One region of the Ruminococcus sp. 1001713B170207_170306_F1 genome, then DNA from elsewhere that is predicted to be linked to it. Evidence: a T-box and tRNA genes for the amino acid it is inferred to sense, from the RefSeq annotation. Region 1 holds a T-box; the other holds one or more tRNA genes.
The links. A T-box is a leader RNA that pairs with one kind of tRNA and senses whether it is charged. The one in region 1 lies ahead of pheS (phenylalanine--tRNA ligase subunit alpha), so its partner is inferred to be a tRNA-Phe.
Positions count from the first base shown of each region.

Region 2: it encodes a tRNA-Phe, which carries the amino acid that the T-box ahead of pheS (phenylalanine--tRNA ligase subunit alpha) is inferred to sense. The anticodon was not compared.

Region 1 is NZ_JADPEX010000005.1:30,166-42,391, reverse strand. It holds gene I4V84_RS04870 (MotA/TolQ/ExbB proton channel family protein) at 1-529, opposite strand, end outside; gene I4V84_RS04865 (histidine phosphatase family protein) at 883-1,494, opposite strand; gene pheT (phenylalanine--tRNA ligase subunit beta) at 1,494-3,911, opposite strand; gene pheS (phenylalanine--tRNA ligase subunit alpha) at 4,002-5,021, opposite strand; T-box leader at 5,274-5,493, opposite strand; gene I4V84_RS04850 (YhjD/YihY/BrkB family envelope integrity protein) at 5,536-6,531, opposite strand; gene I4V84_RS04845 (SpoIID/LytB domain-containing protein) at 6,788-8,056, opposite strand; gene I4V84_RS04840 (aldose epimerase family protein) at 8,102-9,160, opposite strand; RNA gene ssrS (6S RNA) at 9,182-9,359, opposite strand; gene thrC (threonine synthase) at 9,434-10,924, opposite strand; gene I4V84_RS04825 (cell wall hydrolase) at 11,143-12,072, opposite strand.
Region 2 is NZ_JADPEX010000004.1:14,305-26,530, forward strand. It holds gene I4V84_RS04055 (endonuclease MutS2) at 1-1,157, shown strand, start outside; gene I4V84_RS04060 (response regulator transcription factor) at 1,180-1,881, shown strand; gene I4V84_RS04065 (HAMP domain-containing sensor histidine kinase) at 1,878-3,383, shown strand; gene I4V84_RS04070 (tRNA (cytidine(34)-2'-O)-methyltransferase) at 3,451-3,951, opposite strand; gene I4V84_RS04075 (AIR synthase-related protein) at 3,996-4,583, opposite strand; gene I4V84_RS04080 (B12-binding domain-containing radical SAM protein) at 4,795-6,534, opposite strand; gene trxA (thioredoxin) at 6,540-6,842, opposite strand; gene I4V84_RS04090 (FAD-dependent oxidoreductase) at 6,898-7,896, opposite strand; gene I4V84_RS04095 (DUF6020 family protein) at 8,063-9,919, opposite strand; tRNA gene I4V84_RS04100 (tRNA-Phe) at 10,095-10,167, shown strand; gene I4V84_RS04105 (HAD family phosphatase) at 10,225-10,833, opposite strand; gene galE (UDP-glucose 4-epimerase GalE) at 10,833-11,849, opposite strand; gene I4V84_RS04115 (aminoglycoside phosphotransferase family protein) at 12,052-12,226, opposite strand, start outside.

The DNA.
Region 1 (12,226 bases):
CTACAGAAGAAGTCATGGCGCTGTAATCTGTAGGCTGGAAATCGCGAAGACCCCAGACAAGACCAAGGAAAGTACCTAAAATACCAAGACTGGTAAAGATATCCGGAACCATTTCCAGAAGCTTCTTATGAACATGGATATCCAGCTCATCTTCATTAATAAATTCCTCAATATCCCCAAGACCTTCTTTACTATTGTTAATGCTGTCTGTAAAGCTGTCCATCTTCTGATCCAGATATTTATCATCGAAGAGCTCGCCTAAATATGTAAGATTCCTGGGATCTGTCTTCCCAGGAGTCTTGAACATACTGTTCAGCTCCTCTACTGCTCTGTGGAATGCCGTACTCAGATTATTCATACGGAACATTCCACCAAACATTGCGATCAGATACAGGACTGCGATCACCGCCAGAAATACGAAATTGTAGATCGTAGATGATAAGTTCCCCCTGCCGGCAAATAAAGTCAAAGCAGTGGTTCCTGCAAGAACCGCAACAAACAATACAGAATGTGTGATTTTTTTCTTCATTGTCTGCCTCCCCATTTGTATTTTCACAAAATAGATATGCCGTCTGTCGACGGCATCACCATATATGAATGCCAACTACTCTGCGCTTATAGCATCTGCAGAGCTGTTTAAAAAATCATTCCCGCAATCTGAACGCCCCAGGGCTTTCATCGTAATAAATTGGTGCATTTTGTGAATTTTCCATTAATAATGGTACATTTTTTATCATAATATCACAATTTTCTAATAATAACAAGAAAAAACATACCCCTTGCCTAATGAAAAAACGTTTCCTGTTACTGCTCACGACCTTCACAGTAATCATTTCACACCTTTTTCATACAGCCAGGGGTATTATATCATATTTCATATTTTCAGGCGTAAACCTTATCTTCCTCCAGGAATCTGGCCTTACCATCCTTCACTTCTACCAGGTTAATGCTGCAGTTAGGAGGCACACATCCATGCCAGAAATGCTCAGGATCCTTGTACAGGTTCTGGAGAAGAGCCCGCACTGCACATCCATGGGAAGACACCAAAATCGTCTTGTCTGCCAGAGACGGATCTGAGGTTTTTTCAAGCCAGAATTCTCTGGTACGATCCAGGACATCCTGTATATTCTCTCCGTTTTCCGGACGCGGAAATTTCAGAGGATCCTTAAAAAACAGATCAAATTCTTTGCAGTTGGACTCCATAGTATTTCCAGTTCTCATAATGTGCCCTTCCAGAACCCCGAAATTAATTTCCTGAATCCTTTTATCCGGTATCACAGGAATATCACGGCCACCCAGAACCAACCGGGCAGTCTGTCTCGCACGGGTAAGAGGACTTGTAAAACAGATATCAAACTTTACATCCATCAAAGCCTCGCCTGTTCTTCTGGCAAGATCAATTCCCTCCTGAGCAAGAGGAATGTCTGCTGAACCCTGAGCCTTATGAAGGTGGTTCCAGGGCGTCAGACCGTGTCTTACAATATATAAAAGCATCAGCTTCTCAACTCGATTCCAAGTCCTTCCAGACCATTTAAAATTTTCTTCATTGCCGCAGAAATCTCGCTTTCTTCCAGAGTCTTGTCGTGATCACGGAATACAAGCGCATAAGCCATAGACTTGTAGCCACCCTTGATCTGGCTTCCTTCGTAGATATCAAACAGCTGATAACTCTCCAGGATCTTTCCGCCTCTCTGAGCAAGAATGTCCTCGATCTGACCTGCAAGCACCTGCTTCGGAACCAGCATACTGATGTCACGGGTTACCGCCGGATATTTTGCAATTCCGGTAAACTTGCGGTCAAAATTTGCAAATTCAAGAACGCTCTTGATATCGATCATTGCGATATATGCGCGCTCCCCAATTCCATAATTATCTGCAACCAGCGGATGTACCTCTCCAAGGTAACCTACAACGGTTCCCTCGTATACCATATCGGCCTGTCTTCCAGGATGAAGAAATGGTTTTTCGCTTGCCGGATCATACTCCATTTTCTTCTTCATACCGATTTTTTCGAAGAACTCCTCACAAACGCCCTTCATATCAAAGAAATCACCGTTTCCGTACATTCCAAGTGTAAACATGGTTCTTTCATCTGGAAGCTCGGTAAGTGGAAGTGCCTTCGGAAGATATACATTTCCAAGCTCATAAAGACGAACGTCTTTGTTTCTTCTGTTATAGTTAGTTGCCAGAGAAGAAAGCATTCCATTCAGTGTACTGGTACGCATAATGCTGTAGTCCTCACCAAGAGGATTGCTGATGGTGATCACCTGACGAAGTACATTATCTTCTGGAATTCTCAGTTTGTCAAATACCTTCGGGCTCTCAAATGAGTAAGTCATACCTTCTGAGAATCCGCAGTACTCTGCAATATCTCTTGCGATATTTTCAATGCGAAGCTTGAATGGCATTTTTCCTGTAGTAGCCTCACCGGATGGCAAAGTTGTAGGAATCTTGTCATATCCGTAGAAACGTGCAACTTCTTCTGCAACATCTGCCATGCAGTGGATATCCTGGCGGAAAGTCGGTGCTACGATTTCATTTGTCTCCTCATCATAGGTGAGTTCGATCTTTGCAAGATAGCCAAGCATCTCTTCTTTGGAAAGATTTGTTCCAAGAAGACCGTTGATACGATCTGGTTCAAATTTTACACGGGATGGCTCGCTGACCTTATTGCAGATATCAACCATACCGCCAACAACCTCACCGGCACCAAGCTCTTCCATCAGCTGGCAGGCTCTGTCGATTGCAGCCTTTGCATTATTCGGGTCAAGACCTTTCTCAAACTTACCGGAAGCATCTGTACGAAGTCCGATTCTCTTGGAAGAAAGTCTGATGTTTGTTCCATCAAAGCAGGCTGCCTCAAACAGAACTGTGTGTACGTCATCTGTGATCATGGAGTTCTCGCCACCCATAATACCAGCGATTCCAACAGGTTTCTCACCATCGCAGATCATCAGGACGTTCTCGTCCATAATACGTTCCTGTCCATCCAGTGTGACAAATTTCTCATCTTTACTTGCACAGCGTACAACAATTTCATGTTTTGCAATCGTATCGAGATCGTAAGCATGCATTGGCTGTCCAAACTCTTCCATTACATAGTTGGTGATATCTACCAGATTGTTGATCGGGCGGATTCCATTGGAAGCCAGGCAGCGCTGCATCCATTTCGGAGATGGTCCGATCTTAACATTTTTTACAACTCTTGCACAGTAACGTGGGCAAAGCTCCGGTTTCTCTACAGTTACCTTTACGTAATCAGAAGCTTTTTCAGCATTTCCTGTCTCTTTAACTTCCGGAGGGTAAAATTTCTTACCAAAAGTAGCTGCTGCTTCTCTTGCAATTCCAAGAACACCATAACAGTCAACACGGTTGGACGTAATCTCATATTCAAATACAACGTCATCAAGTCCAAGAGCCTTAATAGCGCTCTCACCTACAACTGCATTTTCCGGGAATATATAAATTCCATATTCCGGGGCTTCCGGATACATATCCCGGTTGCTTCCCAGCTCTTCGATGGAGCACATCATGCCGTTGGACGGTACTCCGCGAAGTTTTCCGGCTTTGATCCTGATTCCGCCAGAAGTCATTTTTCCATCATGTCCTCCTGCTACACGACCTCCGTCAAGAACAACCGGAACCTTGTCTCCCTCTTTTACGTTTGGAGCACCCGTAACGATCTGGATCACCTCAGATCCGATATTCACCTGGCAGATGATCAGCTTATCTGCATCCGGATGTTTCTCAATTTTCTCAATCTGTCCGATTACAATCTTTTCAAGGTCAGCATCAAGCCTGGTGAAGCCTTCTACCTTTGTACCTGACAATGTCATTGCATCTGTATATTCCTGTGCGGTTACGTCAAGATCCGGCACATACATTTTCATCCAAGATAATGAAGTATTCATTTATTTAATCCTCTTCTCACTCTAATATTTATATTATGAAAGGTAACTGCTCAGTACTTTCACAGTTACACGCTTCGCGATGCCCAGAAATCAGAACTGCTTCAGGAAACGGATGTCGTTCTCATAAAGCAGACGCATATCATCAATCTCATATTTCAGAAGCGCAATACGCTCAAGACCTACGCCGAATGCAAAACCAGTGTACTCCTCCGGATCAATTCCACACATGCGAAGTACATTGGGATGAACTGTTCCACAGCCAAGGATTTCAATCCAGCCGGATCCTTTACAGAAACGGCAGCCTTTTCCGCCGCATTTGAAGCAGGAAACATCAACCTCTGCACTTGGCTCTGTAAACGGGAAGTGATGTGGTCTGAATTTTGTTTTGGTTTCTGGTCCGAAAAGTTCTTTTGCAAATACTTCAAGAGTTCCTTTCAGGTCTGCGAACGTAATATTTTTATCTATTACAAGGCCCTCAATCTGATGGAAGGATGGAGAATGAGTTGCATCTACTTCATCCGAACGGAATACTCTTCCAGGTGCGATCATACGGATCGGCAGCTTTCCTTTTTCCATAGCACGTGCCTGAACCGGAGATGTCTGGGAACGAAGAAGTATGGAATCATTGATAAAGAAAGTATCCTGCTCGTCTCTTGCCGGATGATTCTCCGGAATATTCAGCTTGGTAAAGTTGTAATCTGCATATTCAACTTCCGGACCTTCTACAACTTCATAGCCCATTCCAATAAAAATGCGCTCAACCTCTTCCAACGCAATGCTGTTGGGATGACGATGACCGATTCTGGATTTCTTTGCAGGTAGGGTAACATCGATTACTTCTGCTTTCATCTTCTCTTCTCTGACTGCTTCTTCCAGTTTCTGTCTGGACTCTTCAAGAAGACCTTCGATCTTAGCTCTGGTCTCGTTTACAAGCTGGCCAATCTTCGGTCTCTCCTCCGGGGAAACGTCCTTCATTCCCTTTAAGATTGCGGTAAGCTCTCCTTTTTTTCCAAGATATGCCACACGCACATCATTTAATTTATCCAGGCCTTCGGATTCTTCAATCCGTACTCTGGCGTTCTCAGCCAGTTCCTGAAGTCTTTCTTTCATATCCATGGTTCATTTCTCCTTTATTTTTATAATCTGCCAGGTGCGGGAGGGAAAGAAAGGGAAGAAAATATCTACATAGCAGATTTTTTCTTTCGTAAAAGCGGATTGTTCCGCGCTCGCGCGCTCCAAGGACTTTACAATGCGAAAAACCCGCTTTGCGTATTTCCTACATTTTCGCGGCAGTCACCAAGTTCTCACCCAAGCGTGGACTTTGACTCTTGCTCGTGAAAATAAAAAAGCTCCGTCCCCAACAAAAGGGACGAAGCATATTCCGCGGTACCACCCTGATTCCTGTATATACAGGCTCTCCCGCCGCTTAACGCGCAGCTTCACGTCGCTTCCTACTGGAAATTTCAGAAACGCGGCTCCGGTGCGAAACTCAGAAACTATCTGAACTTAAGGAAGCTTACAGCCGGTGGCTTCCTCTCTCTGAAAGAAAATAATTTCCTATAAACACCTTCCTGGCTTTTTCTCTTTTATAACTATGCCACATCAGAGTGAATCTGTCAAGAGGTTAATTTATCTGTTGCTCTTCCTTCTTTTTCTCAGCTGAAACTTTCATCTCAGTCTTTTTCTTTCTTCCATTCTCTTTTTCCAGATATTTTGTCTTCTCTTTATTAAGCTCTTTTTCCGCCTCATCACGCTCGCGGCTGAGTATTTCCCTCATGGATGCCTGGGCCATTCTGAACTGTTTTTCAAAGTAAGCGTTGATCTCTGCTCCATACAGCAGCAGATTCATACAGATATACAGCCACAGCATCACCATGATCAACGCAGTCAGGCTTCCATACATATTGCTGAAGCCTGGAAACATGTCAAAATAAATAGAAAAGAAATAGGAAAACAGGGACCACCCTGCTGCAATCAGAAGAGCTCCCGGCACCTGACTTTTAAAAGTAGCTTTACGGTTTGGAAGCATTTTATACAAAATCAGAAAGATCAGAAACAGTCCGGCAAATACAAGCGCCGTCCTGGCTCCAATGATCTTTCCGATAATTCTCCCAAGGAATGGAACGTACTTTCCTGCCATAATCTGAATCTGATTTCCAAGAACCAGAAGCAGAAGACTTGCAATAATTGCAATGCTGAACAGAAATGTATAAACAACTGCATACATTCTGGTAATCAGCCAGTTACGGGTCTCATGGACGTGATAAATGCTATTCAGTCCGTTCGTAAGGGATTGCATGGCTTTTCCTGCTGACCACAATGCCATGATAGCAGAAATCGGAACTACCGCCGTGCTTCTGCCATATACTTCTGATACAATGGTAAGCACAAAATTCTGTATATTGTGAGGCACAAATGCCCGGATGGTTTCGCTGACCATATTGTATGTTAAAGGTGTATATCGAATTATAGTCGTGAGAAACAGAATAAACGGAATAAAAGACATAATCAGGAAATATGCTGCCTGTGCCGCATAAGCTCCCACATGGTCTCCATTTGCTCTGGCCATAAAGCCGAGCAGGAGCTGGAGAACGCTCTGTTTTTCTTTCTTCTTATCCATATGATTGCTCCTGTTACATTTTCGTAATCATTTTTTGTATCATATCACGAAACATGCTTTCTGTCTACTTTTTCCTGGTGTTACTGTTCTTTCCATGACCAGTAACGGTTACGGTTCACTCCGTTCACAGTAACACGCTTCGCGATGCGCAGAAAGGCGAGCCTTCTTGTGGCAAGCACAAGAAGCAGCGTTTGCTGCGCAAACTTAATTCTCGGGTTTTCTATGAACTTTGTTTACAAAAACACCTTGCAAAATGTCACGCTTCCTGCTTTGACAGGTTATTTCCCACCTCTTCCAACGTAATATCCTTAAAAAAATACTCCAGAATTTCCTGCCAGCCATAACCTTCCCTGGCCATTTCATTTGCCCCGTTCTGGCTCATTCCCACACCGTGGCCATACCCTTTTCCCTGAATCTGTACTACCTTACCGGATTTCACGTTCAGTTCAAAATAGGCACTTGGCAGAAGATTACTGCCGTTCACAATACTTCCATCTTTTTCTGTAATCAAACAACCTGCCGGGGAAAGAAATTGCCGTATTTCATATTCGCCTTCCAGCTGTATACTTTTATTTTCCGTCACAATTTCCATTCCCGTAACTGCACCACTGATATTCTTTTTAATAACCTGAAGCCCTATAAATTCCCCGCTGCCTTCCAGATTTCCCGATCGTTTCTCCAAAGTTTCCCAGGGAATTTCCACGCTCCAGCTGCTCCATGGCATATTCTGGTCAAAATCACATTCTACACTTTTCAGATAAGCTGCTGACCTGTCTGCTCCCCATATCTCATCTGTGCTTGTCCTGCCTGCTGATGTAGAAAAATAATAAGCCGTGATCGGTTCTCCATTCTGGCATAGGATCTGACCTTTTGTATCCTGTACTGCTTTATTTGTTCTTTTATCTGCCCCAAAATTGTTGTAAACCTGATAATTCACGCTGTCATCTACATCCGCCCCATATTTTTCCAGACTGTTTTCCTGTATCTGGCAAACTGCATAGGTTCTGGCACATACTGCCTGGGCCATCAATGCCTGTTCTTCATAGGATGCAGGCATTTCACTTGGGACTACAGCTTCCAGATAAGCTTCCAGGGACAATTCATTAATAATCAGCAGCCCCTGCGCTGTCTTTTTAATTTCCAGAGTTCCATAATAAACAGGAGGATTCTGAGCTCTTTCAATAGAGGGAATCGCAATGCCATCAGTTCCCCCGTCCAGAAGCAGACTATCATTCTGGAGCTCCTGTGAATCCGGGGTGTAGGTATGTTCTTTTCCTTTTTGTTCTATGGTTACTGACTGGTGATAACAGGATTGCCAGGACGAGTCTGTAAGCAGAACGCGAATGGAAGGCTCTCGTTGTTGCACCTTGTTTTCGTCAGTTTCCTTTTTCTTTTCTTTCTGCTCCCTTTTGGCACTTTCTTCACTCCTCTTGTTCATTTCTGCGGCTTTTCCAAACAAAAGCAGCCAGCCCAGCAGTACAATCAGAAAATAATTCAATCCATAAAAAAATCTGGTCTTCTTCATACAAAAGTATATGAAGAAAACCAGACAAAAATATCTGTATTGTAATTATTTTCTTACGTCAAATTTATATGCGGTAAAAGACTGATACTTCTCACCAGCTTCAAGTACTGGTGAATGGAATGCTTCCACATTTACTGCATTTGGTTCAACCTGTGTCTCAAGGCAGAAGCCTTCACGCTTGTTGTAAACATGTCCATTCTTACCCTTCTCATCAATAACAAAATTACCGGCATAGAACTGCACACATGGACAATCCGAAATCACATCCATCGTAATACCAGAGGTCTCATTGTAAGCAACTGCAACCGTTCTCCGACTGCCTTTCGCGTAATTGTCAGTCACATAATTGTGGTCATATCCGCCAGTGTACTTCAGCTGCTGGAAGTCTGCCTCGATTTCCTGGCCAATCTTTTTCGCCTTATTAAAATCCATAGGAGTACCCTCTACTGCTGCATATTCGCCTGTAGGAATAGAGAACTCATCCACCGGATTATAATCTCTGGCATGGATCGTAAGATATGTATCAAGAACCTTGCCGCTTCCCTCCCCTGTAAGGTTGAAGTAGGAATGGTTGGTCATATTTGCCAGTGTCGCCTTGTCACTGATTCCGCTATAGTAAATCTGCAGGGTATTGTCCTCTGTAAATTCATATGTAACAGACACCTGGAATTCTCCCGGGAATCCATTCTCGCCATCCGGGCTGATTCTGGAAAAAGTAATGGCATTTTTGTCAGAATCTGTATTCTTAACAGTCCAAATCTTCTTCTCGAAGCCATTGGGGCCGCTGTGAAGATTATTGTCATTCTCATTCTTGTCAAGCTGGTATTCCTGTCCATAAAGGGAAAATCTGGCACCTGCGATACGGTTTCCGCTTCTTCCTATGATCGCACCAAAGAAGCAGCCATTTACTTCGTACTGCTGAACGTCGTCATAACCAAGCACTACATCTGTAAGCTCCCCATCTTTGTCCGGAACGCAAAGCTTCACAAGAATGGCACCGTAATCCATCACTTCTGCATATGCACCGGATTTATTCTCCAGATGGTATAAAGTAATCTCTTCCCCAGAGGTTAAGTTTCCAAATTTCTTTGCTGTAACACCCATATTACCTGCCTCCCTGTTCTAAAAAATCCCAGAATGCCGTTCCCTTTCTTTTGACGCCTAGCTAACCGCTAGGTGGGTATCCTCAACAGGACTTCTGCCTACCACAACGAGAGGTCTGACATCCGCACTGCGATATTGGATTCCCTTGATGTCAATGTAGGTTCAAAAATAAAAGGGGCCTCGCACATCCCAGGATTCATTTTTCTAAAAATAATTATACTCTAGTATATACTGTTTTTCAACAGAAAATGCACAAATTCTTTTTACTGATTTTTAACTGATTTTTAGAATCTCTTTCACAGTTGCAGGCATATCTTCTGCTTCTACTACCCGGTCATGAAGTACTGGTGCAGTACGGATATCGTTGACTGCCTTCGGAACTGCCACCCCGGAAAGCTTCTCAAGTGCGTCTGCAAGCCCGAAATCATCCAGATTCTCATGTCCCTCGGAGATTGCATCCATAACACTTCTGGTAAACTTGTATGGACTTGCTGTAGAAGCAATAACTGCCGGAATCTTATCTCCGGTATCTTTCACATATTTTTTGTATACGCCAGCAGCAACTGCAGTATGTGTATCAATCACATAATCACTTGTCTTATATACTTCGCGGATAGCTTCCTTCGTCTCTTCTTCGGAACAGTAGTTTCCATAGAAATCCTTCAGCTGGGCTTTCATCTCAGGTGTAATAGTGTATTCACCACCCTTGGAAAGATTTTCCATAAGTTTTGCACACTCCTCAGGATTTCCGCCTGCAATGCGATAGATCAGGCGCTCCAGATTGCTGGAAATCAAAATATCCATAGATGGAGAACTGGTAAGGATAAAGTCTCTCTTTCTATTGTATGTACCTGTGGAGAAGAAATCAAACAGAACCTTGTTCTCATTAGAAGCACAAATCAGCTTGTTCACCGGAAGTCCCATCTGTTTTGCATAAAATGCTGCCAGAATGTTTCCAAAATTTCCTGTAGGAACTACTATATTGATCTCCTGTCCGGCTTCGATCTTGTTCTGGCGCACCAGCGCAGCATATGCATATACATAATAAACGATCTGGGGAACAAGACGTCCAATGTTAATGGAGTTTGCAGAAGAGAACTGGAATCCAGCCTGGGAAAGCTCTGCTGCCAGTTCTTTATCATTGAACATTTTCTTTACAGCTGTCTGGGCATCGTCAAAATTACCTGTGATACCCACAACGTAAGTATTGGCACCTTTCTGGGTTACCATCTGCTTCTCCTGGATCGGGCTTACGCCATGTTTCGGATAGAATACAATAATCCTGGTTCCCGGAACATCGGCAAAACCTGCAAGTGCTGCTTTTCCAGTATCTCCGGAGGTCGCAGTCAGGATAACGATTTCATTTTTTACATTATTCTTTCTTGCTGCAGTCGTCATAAGATATGGCAAAATGGAAAGTGCCATGTCTTTAAATGCAATTGTAGGACCATGGAAAAGTTCCAGATAATATGCCCCGTCAGCTTCCTTAAGAGGTGCGATCACATCTGTGTCAAACTTCTTGTCATATGCTCGGTTGATACAAGTGCGCAGCTCTTCTTCTGTAAAGTCAGTAAGAAGGCGGCTCATTACCTGATAAGCAGTTTCCTGATAAGTCATTCTGGAAAGTTCATCCATAGAAACATCAAGTGCCGGAATCTGTGTTGGTACAAACAGTCCTCCATCTTCAGAAAGTCCCTTTAAAATAGCCTGGGAAGCGGTTACCGGTTCTCCTTTTCCTCTGGTGCTCTGGTACATTACCTGCATTTGTTATTCCTGCCTTTCGCTTATTGTTATGAGGTACACATTCCGGAATCTGTAACCTTCCGACAGTCATCCTCTCTTTGTTATCATGTTTTAACTTTACAGGTATTATACATACTTCACCGTGCTAAATCAACACCCAATTTGAAAAAGCCACCTGGAATTGTAATTTCCTGGCGGCTTATATCTCTTTATTACAGAATGTTACTGTTATTAAAATATTATTTTTTCACCATCTGAACAACATTTGTGTCATCTTCTGAGGTTTCATTCTCAGTGTTCTGTGACTTAGCTTCATCCGGGTAGGTGTAAAACTCGTGAACACCATATTTAAATAATTTTTTTAAATCCTTATCAAACCAGGACACGTTCTTTTTGTCCGCAGCAGAACGCTGAACAAAGAACAGAGCTCCTTCTGAATAGTCAGTTCCCTCTAATGCCTGTTTCACAGCTTCCCTGGTCTCATCTGTTACCGTTACTTCATAAAACTTACCATCGTAAACAGGTGAAAACTGAGGAATTCCATTTCTCTGATCCAGAATAACACCTGTAATGGTATCTGGAAATTCCTCATGGGAAAGGCGGTTCATAATTACATTTGCGATTAGTACACGACCTTTAATGTCCTCTGTACCCGCCTCTGCCTCTACTATATGAAGCAGGTTATCATAATCTGCGTCCGACATGATCTTCGGATTTGCAGACATGGATACTGCAGCTGCATCAAAGCTCGCAACTGTATCAGCCATAGAGTCCCCTACATTCAGCTCATCCACGTTTCCTTTTATCTGCTTCACGCGCTGGCCTACCATGACTCTCTCGCATGAAGTTCCAATTCTTGTTACAGATGTTCCTGCTGAAGGAGTATCTGCAACACTGGTTACCATACCGGCAATTCCGGTAGGCAGATCATACTCTACACTTCCAAGGTCAGTCCAGGCATCCGCGGATCTATTCTCTTTGTCCGAAGCTGCATATACCTGGCTCCGTGGACCAAACTCCGCCACCTTCGTTCCAACTGCCAAAATCATTGCCAACGTGGCGCAGGCGCTAAGAGCTACAAAATTATGTACAAGAGCATTTCCATTCTTTTTTTTCTGGGCATCGCTCTTGCAAGTTGTTACATGTTGTAAACTTTTTTTTAATTTCATATTCTTCTTTCCTTGCACTTCTGTTATGTTTTGATTTCTTTTATTATTTATTCTGTAACATTTCTGTAATTTATAGGAAAATTATATTTAATAAACTCCAAAATGTCAAGTTTTTTTTGCTTTCTATAGCTTTTTTCTCTAAAAACAGGTAAAA
Region 2 (12,226 bases), on a different contig from region 1:
TGGTGCTTTTTGATGAGCTTGGCGCTGGTACCGACCCGACAGAAGGAGCGGCACTTGCCATCTCCATTTTGTCCTTCCTGCATGAACAAGGCATCCGCACTATGGCAACCACCCATTACAGTGAACTGAAAGTTTACGCCCTGTCCACTGACGGCGTTGAAAATGCCTGCTGTGAGTTTAATGTGGAAACCCTGCGTCCTACTTACCGCCTACTCATCGGTGTTCCTGGAAAGAGTAATGCCTTTGCGATTTCTTCCAAACTTGGACTTCCGGACTTTATCATTGAGCGCGCCAAAGATCAGATCAGCCAGAAGGACGAGTCCTTCGAGGATGTACTTACCTCCCTGGAAAACAGCCGCGTGATCATCGAAAACGAGCGTCAGGAAGCAGAGCGTTATAAAACCCAGATTGCTTCCCTAAAACAGGAGTTAGAGTCCAAGCAGGAGAAGCTGGACGAACGTAAAGAGCGGATCTTGCGCGAAGCCAACGAAGAAGCCCGTAAGATTCTTGCAGATGCTAAGGAATACGCAGATCAGACCATGAAAATGTTCCACAAATTCCAGAAAGATCACGTGGACACTGCTGCCATTGAAAAAGAACGCCAGAACCTTAGAATCCGCATGAACAAAGCCGAAAAGGGCATGTCCATGAACACCACCGTAAAGAAACCGAAAAAAGAGCTGAAGCCTAAGGATCTTTCCCTTGGAGACACCGTTCAGGTACTGAGCATGAATCTGAAAGGAACTGTCAGCAGTCATCCCGATTCCAAAGGCTTTCTTTTTGTACAGATGGGTATCATCCGTTCCAAGGTTCATATTTCTGACCTGGAGCTTGTTGACGAACCAGTTATCAACACTCCTGGACTTTCCAGAACAGGAGCAGGCAAGATCCGCATGTCCAAGTCTACCAGTGTTTCCACTGAAATTAATCTTCTTGGAAAAACTGTAGATGAGGCTGTGGCAGAACTGGATAAATATCTGGATGACGCTTATCTGGCACACTTAAAGAGCGTGCGTATCGTACATGGTAAAGGTACCGGTGCCCTTCGAAAAGGAGTACACAATTATCTCCGCCGCCAGAAGCATGTGGCAGATTTCCACCTGGCTGAATTTGGCGAAGGAGATGCTGGTGTTACCATTGTAGAATTTAAGAAATAACTATATTTTATAAGGAGAAACTATGGTTGCTAAACAGAAAATCCTCATTGTCGATGATGACAACAATATTGCAGAGCTGATTTCTCTGTATCTTACCAAAGAATGTTTCGAAACAAAAATTGTAAACGATGGCGAGCTGGCTTTAAAAGAATTTCAGACTTTTCGCCCGAACCTGATTCTTCTGGATCTGATGCTTCCAGGTATTGACGGCTATCAGGTCTGCCGTGAGATCCGCCACACCTCAGACGTGCCGATCATTATGCTTTCCGCAAAAGGAGAAACCTTTGACAAGGTACTTGGCCTGGAGCTTGGCGCCGACGACTACATTATCAAGCCTTTTGATTCAAAAGAACTGGTTGCCCGTGTCCGTGCAGTTCTACGCCGTTTCCAGCCCAAACAGGCTGCAGTTGTAAGCGATGAGAAATGTGCCACTTATCCGGATCTTATTGTCAACCTTACCAACTATTCCGTTACTTATATGGGAAAACAGGTAGACATGCCGCCTAAGGAGCTGGAACTTCTCTATTTCCTTGCTTCCTCACCCAATCAGGTATTCACCAGAGAGCAGCTTCTGGACCACATCTGGGGCTACGAATATATTGGCGATACCAGAACTGTAGACGTTCACATTAAACGTCTGCGCGAAAAAATCAAAGATCATCCGAACTGGTCTATTTCTACAGTCTGGGGAATCGGATACAAGTTTGAGGTAAAAAGCGAATGAGAAAAACGGTTCACAGCAAACTGATCTGCAGTTACATTTTCATTGGAATTGTAGGCTTCCTTTTCGCTACAGCAGGTGGCTCTCATTTCGTGGAAACCTATCTGGAAGAAGAAGTTGGCGCAAGGCTGTATGACAGTGCTGTACGATTTGCTTCTGATGCTGTCACTGTACAGCAGGTTGCAGACAATGATAGCAAAGGACTGGAAAAGATTATGGATATTCTGGCTTCCGGAGAGGAAGCCGGGATACTGATCCTGGATAAAAATTTCCATGTGATCGTGCAGTCCTCAAATCTGGAATATAACGTCAGTTCTGCGAAATCCACTGCCGATTCTGAAGTTCAGACTTCAGAAACAGATAAAATCCCAGAGAATGGAACATCCTCTGAAAAATTCTCTGCTGCAAACACAATTTCCATCCCCTATTCTGATCTGGACTTCTGGCTTAATACCCAATATCAGATCAGTAATTTTTATGGCTATTTTTCCAGTCCCCATCTTAATGTGATGATATCGGTGGAAAATTCCGGTGTAACAGAAGGCTATGTTACCTACCATTATGACATGCAGCAGCTTTATCAGAAACGAAGCGGTCTTCTTGGAATTCTTCAGATGGTTTTTTTTGCCGTGTATGCCTTGTGCGGACTGCTCCTTCTCTGCTATCAGAAATGGATCCATACTCCAATGCAACAGATCATCAAGGGGGCTTCCGAATATGCCAACGGAGATCTGAGTTATCGCATTCCAGTGAAATCCGAGGACGAAATGGGCTATCTTGCCAAAACCCTGAACTACATGGCAGACAGGATCAACCAGAACGGAGAATACCAGCGCACCTTTATTGCCAATGTTTCCCACGATTTCCGCTCTCCTCTGACTTCCATCAAAGGATATGTGGAGGCAATTCTGGATGGCACCATCCCCCCGGAATTGCAGGACAAATATTTAAATATCATTTCCCATGAAGCTGACCGTCTGGAAAAACTGACGCGGAGCCTTCTGGTGCTGAATGATCTGGATGAACGGAAACGGATGATGAATATCCGCAAATTTGATATTAATGATGTGATCAAAAATACTGCCAATACGTTTGAGGTAATCTGTTCCAAAAAGAATATTGACCTGGAACTGCTGCTTTCCGGAAGAGAGCTGTTCGTAGAGGCAGATATGGAACAGATCCAGCAGGTACTGTACAATTTATTGGACAATGCAATCAAATTCAGTAATGACAATTCCTCGATCAACATTGAAACATCCGTAAAAAATGATAAGGTTTTCGTTTCTGTGAAGGATCACGGAGTAGGAATCCCAAAGGACAGCCTGTCCAAGGTGTGGGACAGATTTTACAAGACAGATACCTCCCGCGGAAAAGACCGGAAAGGTACAGGACTTGGGCTTTCTATTGTGAAAGAGATCATCAAAGCTCATAATCAGAATATTAATGTGATCAGCACGGAAGGTGTTGGAACAGAATTCATTTTTACTTTAAAGAAAGCAAAATAAATTATTCAGCAATTCTTTTTATAAACGAAGACCTGGAGCGTGTTTGAAAAAAGCTCCAGGTCTTTTACTATTTCCAGTCATATTTGCGCAGATGCCCATCCAGTTTCAAATGGGCAAAGTCATGCTGACGAAAGGCTTCATAAAGAATAATGGCAACCGAATTACTCAGATTCAGGGATCTTGTTTCTCCCAGCATGGGAATCCTTACGCAAGTCTCCTGATTGTCACGGAGAATCTCTTCCGGGATTCCAGCGCTCTCCTTGCCAAACATGATAAAGCAGTCGTCCTCATACTTCACATCCGCATAAGTCTGAGGTGCTTTCGTAGTCGCATAATAAATCTTCGCTCCAGGATTTCTCTCCAGAAAATCTTCATAATCCAGATAAGTAGTTACATCCAGATCTTTCCAGTAGTCCATTCCGGCACGTTTCAGTGCTTTCTCACTTAATGAAAATCCCAACGGCTCGATCAGATGGAGCCTGGTTCCTGTAGCCACGCAGGTACGTCCTATATTTCCTGTGTTCGCCGGAATCTCCGGCTCATGAAGTACAATGTTTAATGTTCCCATAGTTTTTTATACTCTCCTGTAATTACAGCAGTTTTATTTCGATTTTAAGGCAATATCTTATATATCTCGTCTTTAGCCGGCCGCTCCAGATACCTGCCATTCCCATTGTAGTAAAGCATTCTGTCATTTCCAGCATTCGTCTGTCCAATCACAGCAGCCATCATGCCCATTCTGCGAAGCTCCTGCACCAATGCTTCTCCTGCCGGAATACCGATCAGAACAGCCCCTTCCGAATTCAGCTTATAAGGATTAATGTCAAAGATTTCACAAATTTCAATTGTCTCCTGGCGTATGGGTACCTTGGAAAAATCCATTTCCAGTCCCACCTGGGAAGCCTCCGCCATCTTCCACAGAGCACTCAGAAAACCGCCCTCCCCCATTGCATAAAAAGCGGTAGCGCCAGCTTCTTTTACATTTATCTCATCCGCTGTCCCGTAAAGGGTTCTCAGATTCTCTGCCTCCCGTAAAAAACCTTCTGAAAAATGCTCTCTTAAAATCTCACGCTTTTCCCTTGCAATCTGCGCTGTGCCGTAAAGAGCAATGGCTCCAGCCACCACCAGTTCGTTTCCAGGCGTAAGAAGCCCGCTGATTTCAGCCTGCAGTGCTTCCATAGCCGCTTTTCCAAGCCTCATTTTCTCTTTTCCCTACAGAAGAAGAGAGAGGACAGCAGGAACTACCATTGCCAGAACAAGAATAACAGCAATGATCGCAGTTACAAGTTTTCTTTTCTTTGGATCAAACATTCCCATAATTTTTTAACCTCTCATAACCATCCGGCACTTTACAGACTACAAATATACGCCATGTCAATACGGCCAGCCGAATAGTTACACCCTTTCTTTATTATATCTGAATTTCCTTCACTGCCGCATTATGAAGCAGTGGATCCCGGTTTTCATAGTCAAACAGCAATATTTTTCCATCCCGGAACACCTCAATATGCGCTGTCTTTGGCACCTTTTCCTGGCGCCTGTACTCCCAGACAGCTTTCTCATAGGGCTTCTGGTCATACTCAAAGGATGGATGGCTTTTCAGGTTTTCGCGAAGATACAGGTCGTAGATCATGCTGTCTGCCACCTTTTCCCAGGTTGCAGTTTCCATTCCTCTGCAATCTTCCGCAGCTTTTCCCGCAGGATTCTCCACTTCAGGATCCTGATTTCCAGATTTTCCTGAGGATTTTTCTTCCAGTTCTTCCTTCACAAACTCCAGCAGGATCTCATATCTGCGCATTCTGGAATGGGAAATCTCTGAATAACCTTTTTTCTCATAAAACTGTCCCAGCTTCTCATACAATGTGAAAGCATCCTCAAACAAAGGCTCCACACAGGCGATGGTATTCTGAAACTGTCCACTATTATAGTACAGTTCCACCATACTTTCCACCATTTTCAGCTTCAAAATGTCTTCATATGGCAGCCACCTGGTTCCCAGTACTTCATATGGCTCCAGTTCTTTATGCACAATACCATATTCTTCTGTCATCTCTTTCATATGAGAGCCCTTCAGAACCTTCAGAAATCCAAGCTGAAGCTGCTGGGGACGAAGTGCATAAACATCATTGAAGGACCGGTGAAAGCTGTCATAATCCTCATAAGGAAGACCAGCGATCAGATCCAGATGCTGGTGAATATTCTTAAAACTATGGATGCGGTTTACAATCCCTGCCAGCTTCGGAAAATCCATAGTCCTGTGGATAGCACGAATAGTGTCCGGATTTGTGGACTGTACACCGATTTCCAGCTGGATCAGCCCCGGACGCATGGTGCTCATCAATTCCAGTTCATTTTCCCTCAACAGATCTGCGGAAATCTCAAAGTGGAAATTGGTAATTCCATTATCATGATCTTTTATGTACTGCCAGATGGTCATTGCATGATCGTGCTTACAATTAAAGGTTCTGTCCACAAATTTCACCTGTGGCACTTTATGATCCAGGAAAAACTGAAGTTCTTTCTTTACCAGTTCCAGGTCGCGAAAACGCAGTTTCTTGTCCACAGATGACAGACAATAGCTACATGAAAAAGGACAGCCCCGGCTGCTCTCATAATAGATAATACGGTTTTCAAAATCCTTCAGATCTTCATAAGCAAAGGGTACCCTGCTTAAATCCATGATCTGCCGCCATCCGTTATTCTGAATTGTACCGTCCGGTTTACAGTACACAAGTCCGGTGGTTTTCTCCAGAGAAGGACTTCCATTCATATAGTGCTTCACCAGTTCCAGGAAGGTCTCCTCTCCTTCTCCAACCATTACACCATCAAATGCCGGGTTCTTTTTCAGAAATTCCTCTGCATCATACGATACCTCCGGGCCTCCCGCCCAGAAAGGAACATCCGGCAGGATCTTTCTCAGATCCTGCATCAGTTCCCGCACAAAAGTAATATTCCAGATATAGCAGGATATGCAGATCACATCCGGATGACATCTGTAAATATCCTTCAGAATGTCATCCTTCTGCTGATTGATGGTGTATTCCCGAAGTACAATATTGCTGTCATATTCTTTTGCGCAGGCTTTCAGGTTAAAGACAGCCAGATTGGAATGTATATATTTTGCATTACATGCTGCAAGTAATATCTTCATCGTTCTTACTCGTCCAGAAGTTTCTTTAACTCTTCTTTATCCGTAAGACCAACCAGACGGTGTGCTTCTGCTCCGTTCTTGAAAATGATCAGGGTAGGAATGCTCATAACCCGGAACTGCTGTGCAAGCTCCATGTTCTGATCCACATCAAGCTTTCCTACTGCATAACCTTCCTCTCCCAGTTCCTCCACGATTGGCCCCTGACGCATGCATGGTCCGCACCAGGTTGCCCAGAAATCAAGAAGAAACGGTTTCTCGGATTTTAATACTTCCTCTTCAAAATTCTGTGTTGTGATTACTTTTGCCATAATTGATCCATCCTTTCTATCGGTCTATTCTTCTCTCTGATTTCATGCCGAAATTCTACTTTTTTTGTCTGTTTCTCACATACTGGTTTGCACTGAGTCCTGCCTGAGCACCATCGTAAACTGCCTTTGCCACCTGCAAAAGACCGCCGGTACAGTCACCTGCTGCAAAAAGCCCCGGAATGGTGCTCTCCATCTTTTCGTTTACCTTGATGTTACCTTTCTCAGTAAGTGCCGCGCCCATCTGTCTTGCCATCTCTGCACTTCCTGCAGTTCCAAGCGCTACAAAAACGCCGTCTGCCGGGACAAATGTCTCCGTGGAATCCCTTACCGGACTCTCCGGGTTATGGAGCTCTGAAGCTTCCATTTCAGCTTCCTTTCCTTCTGGCAAAAGCTGAAAGTTCTTCTCTCCGTCAGTATCTGATTTTGCATCCGTCTCAGACTCAGAGATCAGACGCAGTCCGGACACCTTCTCGTCTCCCTCTACAGACTGAATTTTCATTGTATTCACCGCAAAAGAAGATTTCCTGGAAAACTCCGGTTCTTTCCCATCTGTGTAAATGGTAACAGAACCAGCCATAGGTGCCAGTTCTTCTGCCTCATGAAGAGCGAAGTCGCTGTTTCCAAGCACTGCAACATCCTTTCCCCTGTAGAAAAATGCGTCGCACACAGCACAGTAGCTGACACCTCTTCCCTCAAGTTCCTTAATCCCCGGAATTGCAGGAGCCTTTCGTTTGCTTCCTGTGGCAAGGATCACGCTGATGGTGTCAAAATCACCTGCTGTTGTCTTTACTGTAAAAGTATCAAACCCGCCAATCCCCAGCACCTGTGCCTCCAGGATCCGCACGCCTAATGCTTTTGCCTGTGCAAGTCCTGTCTCAAATAATTCTTTCCCGGAAACAGGATGTTCCATACCATAATAATTCTCTATTTTTTCTGCTTTTTCCAAAGCACCAATGCCGTTATTGATCACCAGTGGATCCATATTTGCCCGGGCAGCATACAAAGCTGCGGAAATTCCTGCCGGTCCGGCACCGATAATGATTATTTTTTCCATATACTTCAGAATCACCTGCCTTTCTCATGATTCCAATCTTTCCCATATATTGTTATTTTTCTTACAATTTCACGGTTCAGTATCTTCACAGTTATACCCTTCCCGGAATAGTACCTGTTAAATAGTTACCTGACAATATACTTTCCATAAAAGAAATTCAGACTTTTCATTTTTCGTCGGTTCTTTTTTCGTCTATAGCCTTCTCTGCATAAGCCAGTCCCCAGAATATCACAGCTGGCATACACGCCATCAACGGAAACGCATAACGCAGAAGACCGTTTACCGGAGAAGCTATACAGATTGCCACATTCAGCGCCGGGGCAGCCAATACCAGGATTCCTTTCCATCGCTTCCTGTAGATCAGATATCCAAGGAGCAGAATCACGATCCATGTGTAGGTTCCCGCATTGCAGATCTGCGCAAGACCTGGAATCTGACTCCACAGATCGGCATAACGTTTCAACTGATTCCTTGTCTCTGCGGAAAAGATCTGATGATAATCTGACTCTTCAATCAGCGGCTCATTTACTGTATAGAAGCGGTAGGAGCTCTGCGCGGTGCAATTATGAAATGGGTAATAATATCCATAGCTGTTATGAAGTGTGGCTTCTATATACACCCCCGGATGCCTCAGAAACATGCTGAACCAGGCATTAAAGTAGCGTTTCAGCTTCGCCATGGTAATATGTCCGCCGCGATAAGTTGCCTTTACCGGATCAGACAGTTCCGGATTATACAAATCCGCAATCTCATCATACTTCAGCACCCCGTCAATTGCTTTAGCTTCTTCCTTTGTCACATCATCCGGATATTCCTTCAGATATCTGGCTGTCTGCTGCATTGGAATTGAGAAAAATACTCTGGATGGGAAATTACCAATGTATAGTCTCGGTGCCACTTCTTTCTGAAGCCCCATGTAGCCCACTGTCACAAGGATCACCATTCCAACTGCATACAGTCTGCGTTTTTTTCCAAGGAAAAAGAATAACAGGATAAATGCAGGAAGCACCATGTAAAGTCCATTATTTCTGGTAATGCACATGCCAAAGCCAACCAGAAACAGCACTGTCAGCTGCTGTCTTAAAGACTGACCGCTTTTTTTCCGAAGGGTGGGAATGCAGCATTCCACATAGATTACCATGAAAAGGGAAAACAGAGCGCTGAAACTTCCATCCTTAATGATCGTCTGGGAATAAGCTCCAAATACAGGCACAAGACTGAAAAATGCAATGCAGCAGATATTGAACCATCTTGGTGCTCCCCATGATTTCAGTTTATAACAAACAGTGGCATAACATACCGCATAAATCAGTGCCAGCACGCCAACCACCATGAAAATGCCCCAGTTATCACTGATCACATTTCCAATTGTCATCAAGGCTCCCATTATAAGGCTTAATTCCCATGGATGCTTGTTTGTAAATCTCTGATTTCCGGCAAACATATTCAGCTGCCGGAAGCCATCATAGGGAACACTTCCTGGCCAGAAGATCAGGATATAGGGAAGCCATCCTGCCAAAATCAGCAAAAATGCTACCAGAAGGTAGTGTTTTTCCATACATTCCGGAAATTTCTTTATATTCCTGCTGTGCAGAAAAGGATGCTTCTCTCCATATGCATATAAAAGACTGATCACTATATCAAACAGAAAAAAGAATCCTGCCCATGTAAGCAATGCGATCAGAATCTGATTTCTCCCAGCTGTAAAGAAGGACCAGTTTCCCTGCACGGAAAAGGACATTCCGATTAGCATAAAAACAGAAAACATGGCGGCGATCAGATGCGTGATCCATTTACAGCTTCTGCAAAAATTCCTCCAGCATTTCATGTACAATGCAATGATCGCAATGAGAACCACCAGTTTGTCGATTCCGATTCCTGTCATCTCTTTCTTGCATAAAGAAAGAAATGTTTCTCCCGGATTATCTGCCGAACCAGCATACAAGCCCGTCATGGAAAGAGCAAACACTGTTAAAATGGCGGCAATAACCGGCAAAGTATATTTTTTTAATTTTTTTTCCACTAATAAATCCTCCCGATTTTTATCACACTGCCATTCTAACATTACTATATATGAAAAGCAAGGCGTGGTTTTTACAAGGTAAATTTTTGGAATTTACAGATTTTTTGAAATTTTTGTTGCGCCAGAGCAGTTTCTGTGCTATTATATGCGCTGTAAGTTCAGAGAACTTATAAATGCCCAGATAGCTCAGTTGGTAGAGCAGAGGACTGAAAATCCTCGTGTCGCTGGTTCGATTCCGGCTCTGGGCATTTTTTTATTTTTCAGACACGCTCTGGAAAAAGCCGCCCCCGAAGGGGCGGCCTCATTTATTTTGTAAGCATTTTATCTAATGTTTCGTTCAGCATCTCTCTGGATGTCACCTGTATCGCCTGAATTCCTACCTTCTTCGCACCTTCCACATTATCCATGCGGTCATCGAAAAACAGACATTCTTCTGCTTTCAGGCTATATTTCTCCAGAAGAATTTCATAAATCTCCCTGTCTGGCTTCAGGGCGTGAACCTGATAGGAAACAACTCCCCCATCAAGCACATCCAGGAATTTCGCTCCCTTGGTGTGCACATGGAGCAGCTCTTCTGAGTAATTGGAAAGCAGGTAAATCTTATAACCCTTTTCCTTCAGCGCTGCAACCTTGTCCCAGACCTCCGGACGCTTTACAGCCATCTGCTCTCCGTTTCGAAGGAACCAGCCCATCACATCCACATCGTCCGGGTACTTCAGTTCATACTGATGAATGGCTTCCTCAAGGCTCAGCCTTCCTCCGTCAAGTCCCTGTACCCAGATCTCATTGTCAAACATTTCCTCGCCAATTCTCTTCGCCTCAGCTTCAGAAAGGCCGTAGTCCCTGGTCAGCATCTCAAACCAGCGATACTCCACCAGTACATCTCCAACATCAAAAATTAAATTCCGAATCATTAGTCTTCATAACCATTCGGGTTATTGCTCTGCCATCTCCAGGAATCCTCGCACATCTCACGGATGCCATTCTCAGCTGTCCAGCCAAGCTCTTTCGCTGCCTTGGAAGCATCGCAGTAGCAGGTAGCAATATCGCCTGCACGACGTGGTTTGATCGCATATGGGATCTTAACGCCTGTTGCAGCTTCGAAATTCTTCACAATATCAAGAACACTGTAGCCTTTTCCTGTGCCAAGGTTATAGATTGCAAGTCCAGGATTCTCCTCGATCTTTTTAAGCGCTTTTACATGACCTTTGGCAAGATCTACTACATGGATATAATCTCTCACGCCGGTTCCATCCGGAGTGTCATAGTCATTACCGAATACTCCAAGCTCTTTCAGCTTGCCAACAGCAACCTGTGTGATGTATGGCATAAGGTTGTTCGGAATACCATTTGGGTTCTCGCCGATGGTTCCGCTCTTGTGGGCACCGATCGGATTAAAATAACGAAGCAGCATTACGTTCCACTCCGGATCTGCTTTCTGGATGTCTGTAAGAACCTGCTCCAGCATGGATTTGGTCCAGCCATATGGGTTGGTACACTGTCCTTTCGGGCATTCTTCTGTGATCGGGATCTGTGCCGGATCTCCATATACAGTTGCAGAGGAAGAGAAAATAATATTCTTAACACCATGTTTTCTCATTACATCTACAAGAGTCAGGGTTCCTGCAATATTATTCTCATAATATTCCCAAGGCTTTACAACGGACTCTCCAACAGCCTTCAGTCCAGCAAAATGAATACAGGAGTCAATGTCTTCTTTGTCAAAAATCTGGTCAAGGGCTTCCCTGTCCAGGATATCTGCTTTATAAAATTTAACCGGCTTGCCTGTGATCTTGGAAACTCTGTCAAGTGCCTTCTCGCTGGAATTGGACAGATTATCCAGAACTACTACGTCATAACCGGAATTCTGAAGTTCTACAACTGTATGGCTTCCAATGTATCCTGCACCGCCTGTTACTAAAATTGCCATGATATTTTCCTCCTCGTTTACTGCAAAGTTCCCACCACTCATCACAATCAATAAACAAATAACCTTCTGCTGTTTTCTCTTTTCACAGCACTCCACGGAATGTTATCCGCAAACAGCAACTGTGATGGTTTATGTCCATTCTTTGCAATCCTTATTAGTAACCTGGAAGGCATTTTTTATGCCTGCCAAGTTTAGAATACCACTATTTATATTTTTCTACAATAGCTTTCATCTCAGATAATTTCTGTTCCATATCCCACACCAACTTGAACTGGGTTCTTGCACGATCCAGATTCTGATTCTCTCGATGAATGCGGAAGTAATGATCTCCCTCCAGATGGTCTGCCAGGAAACGCATTCCACACTCAAAGGTCATC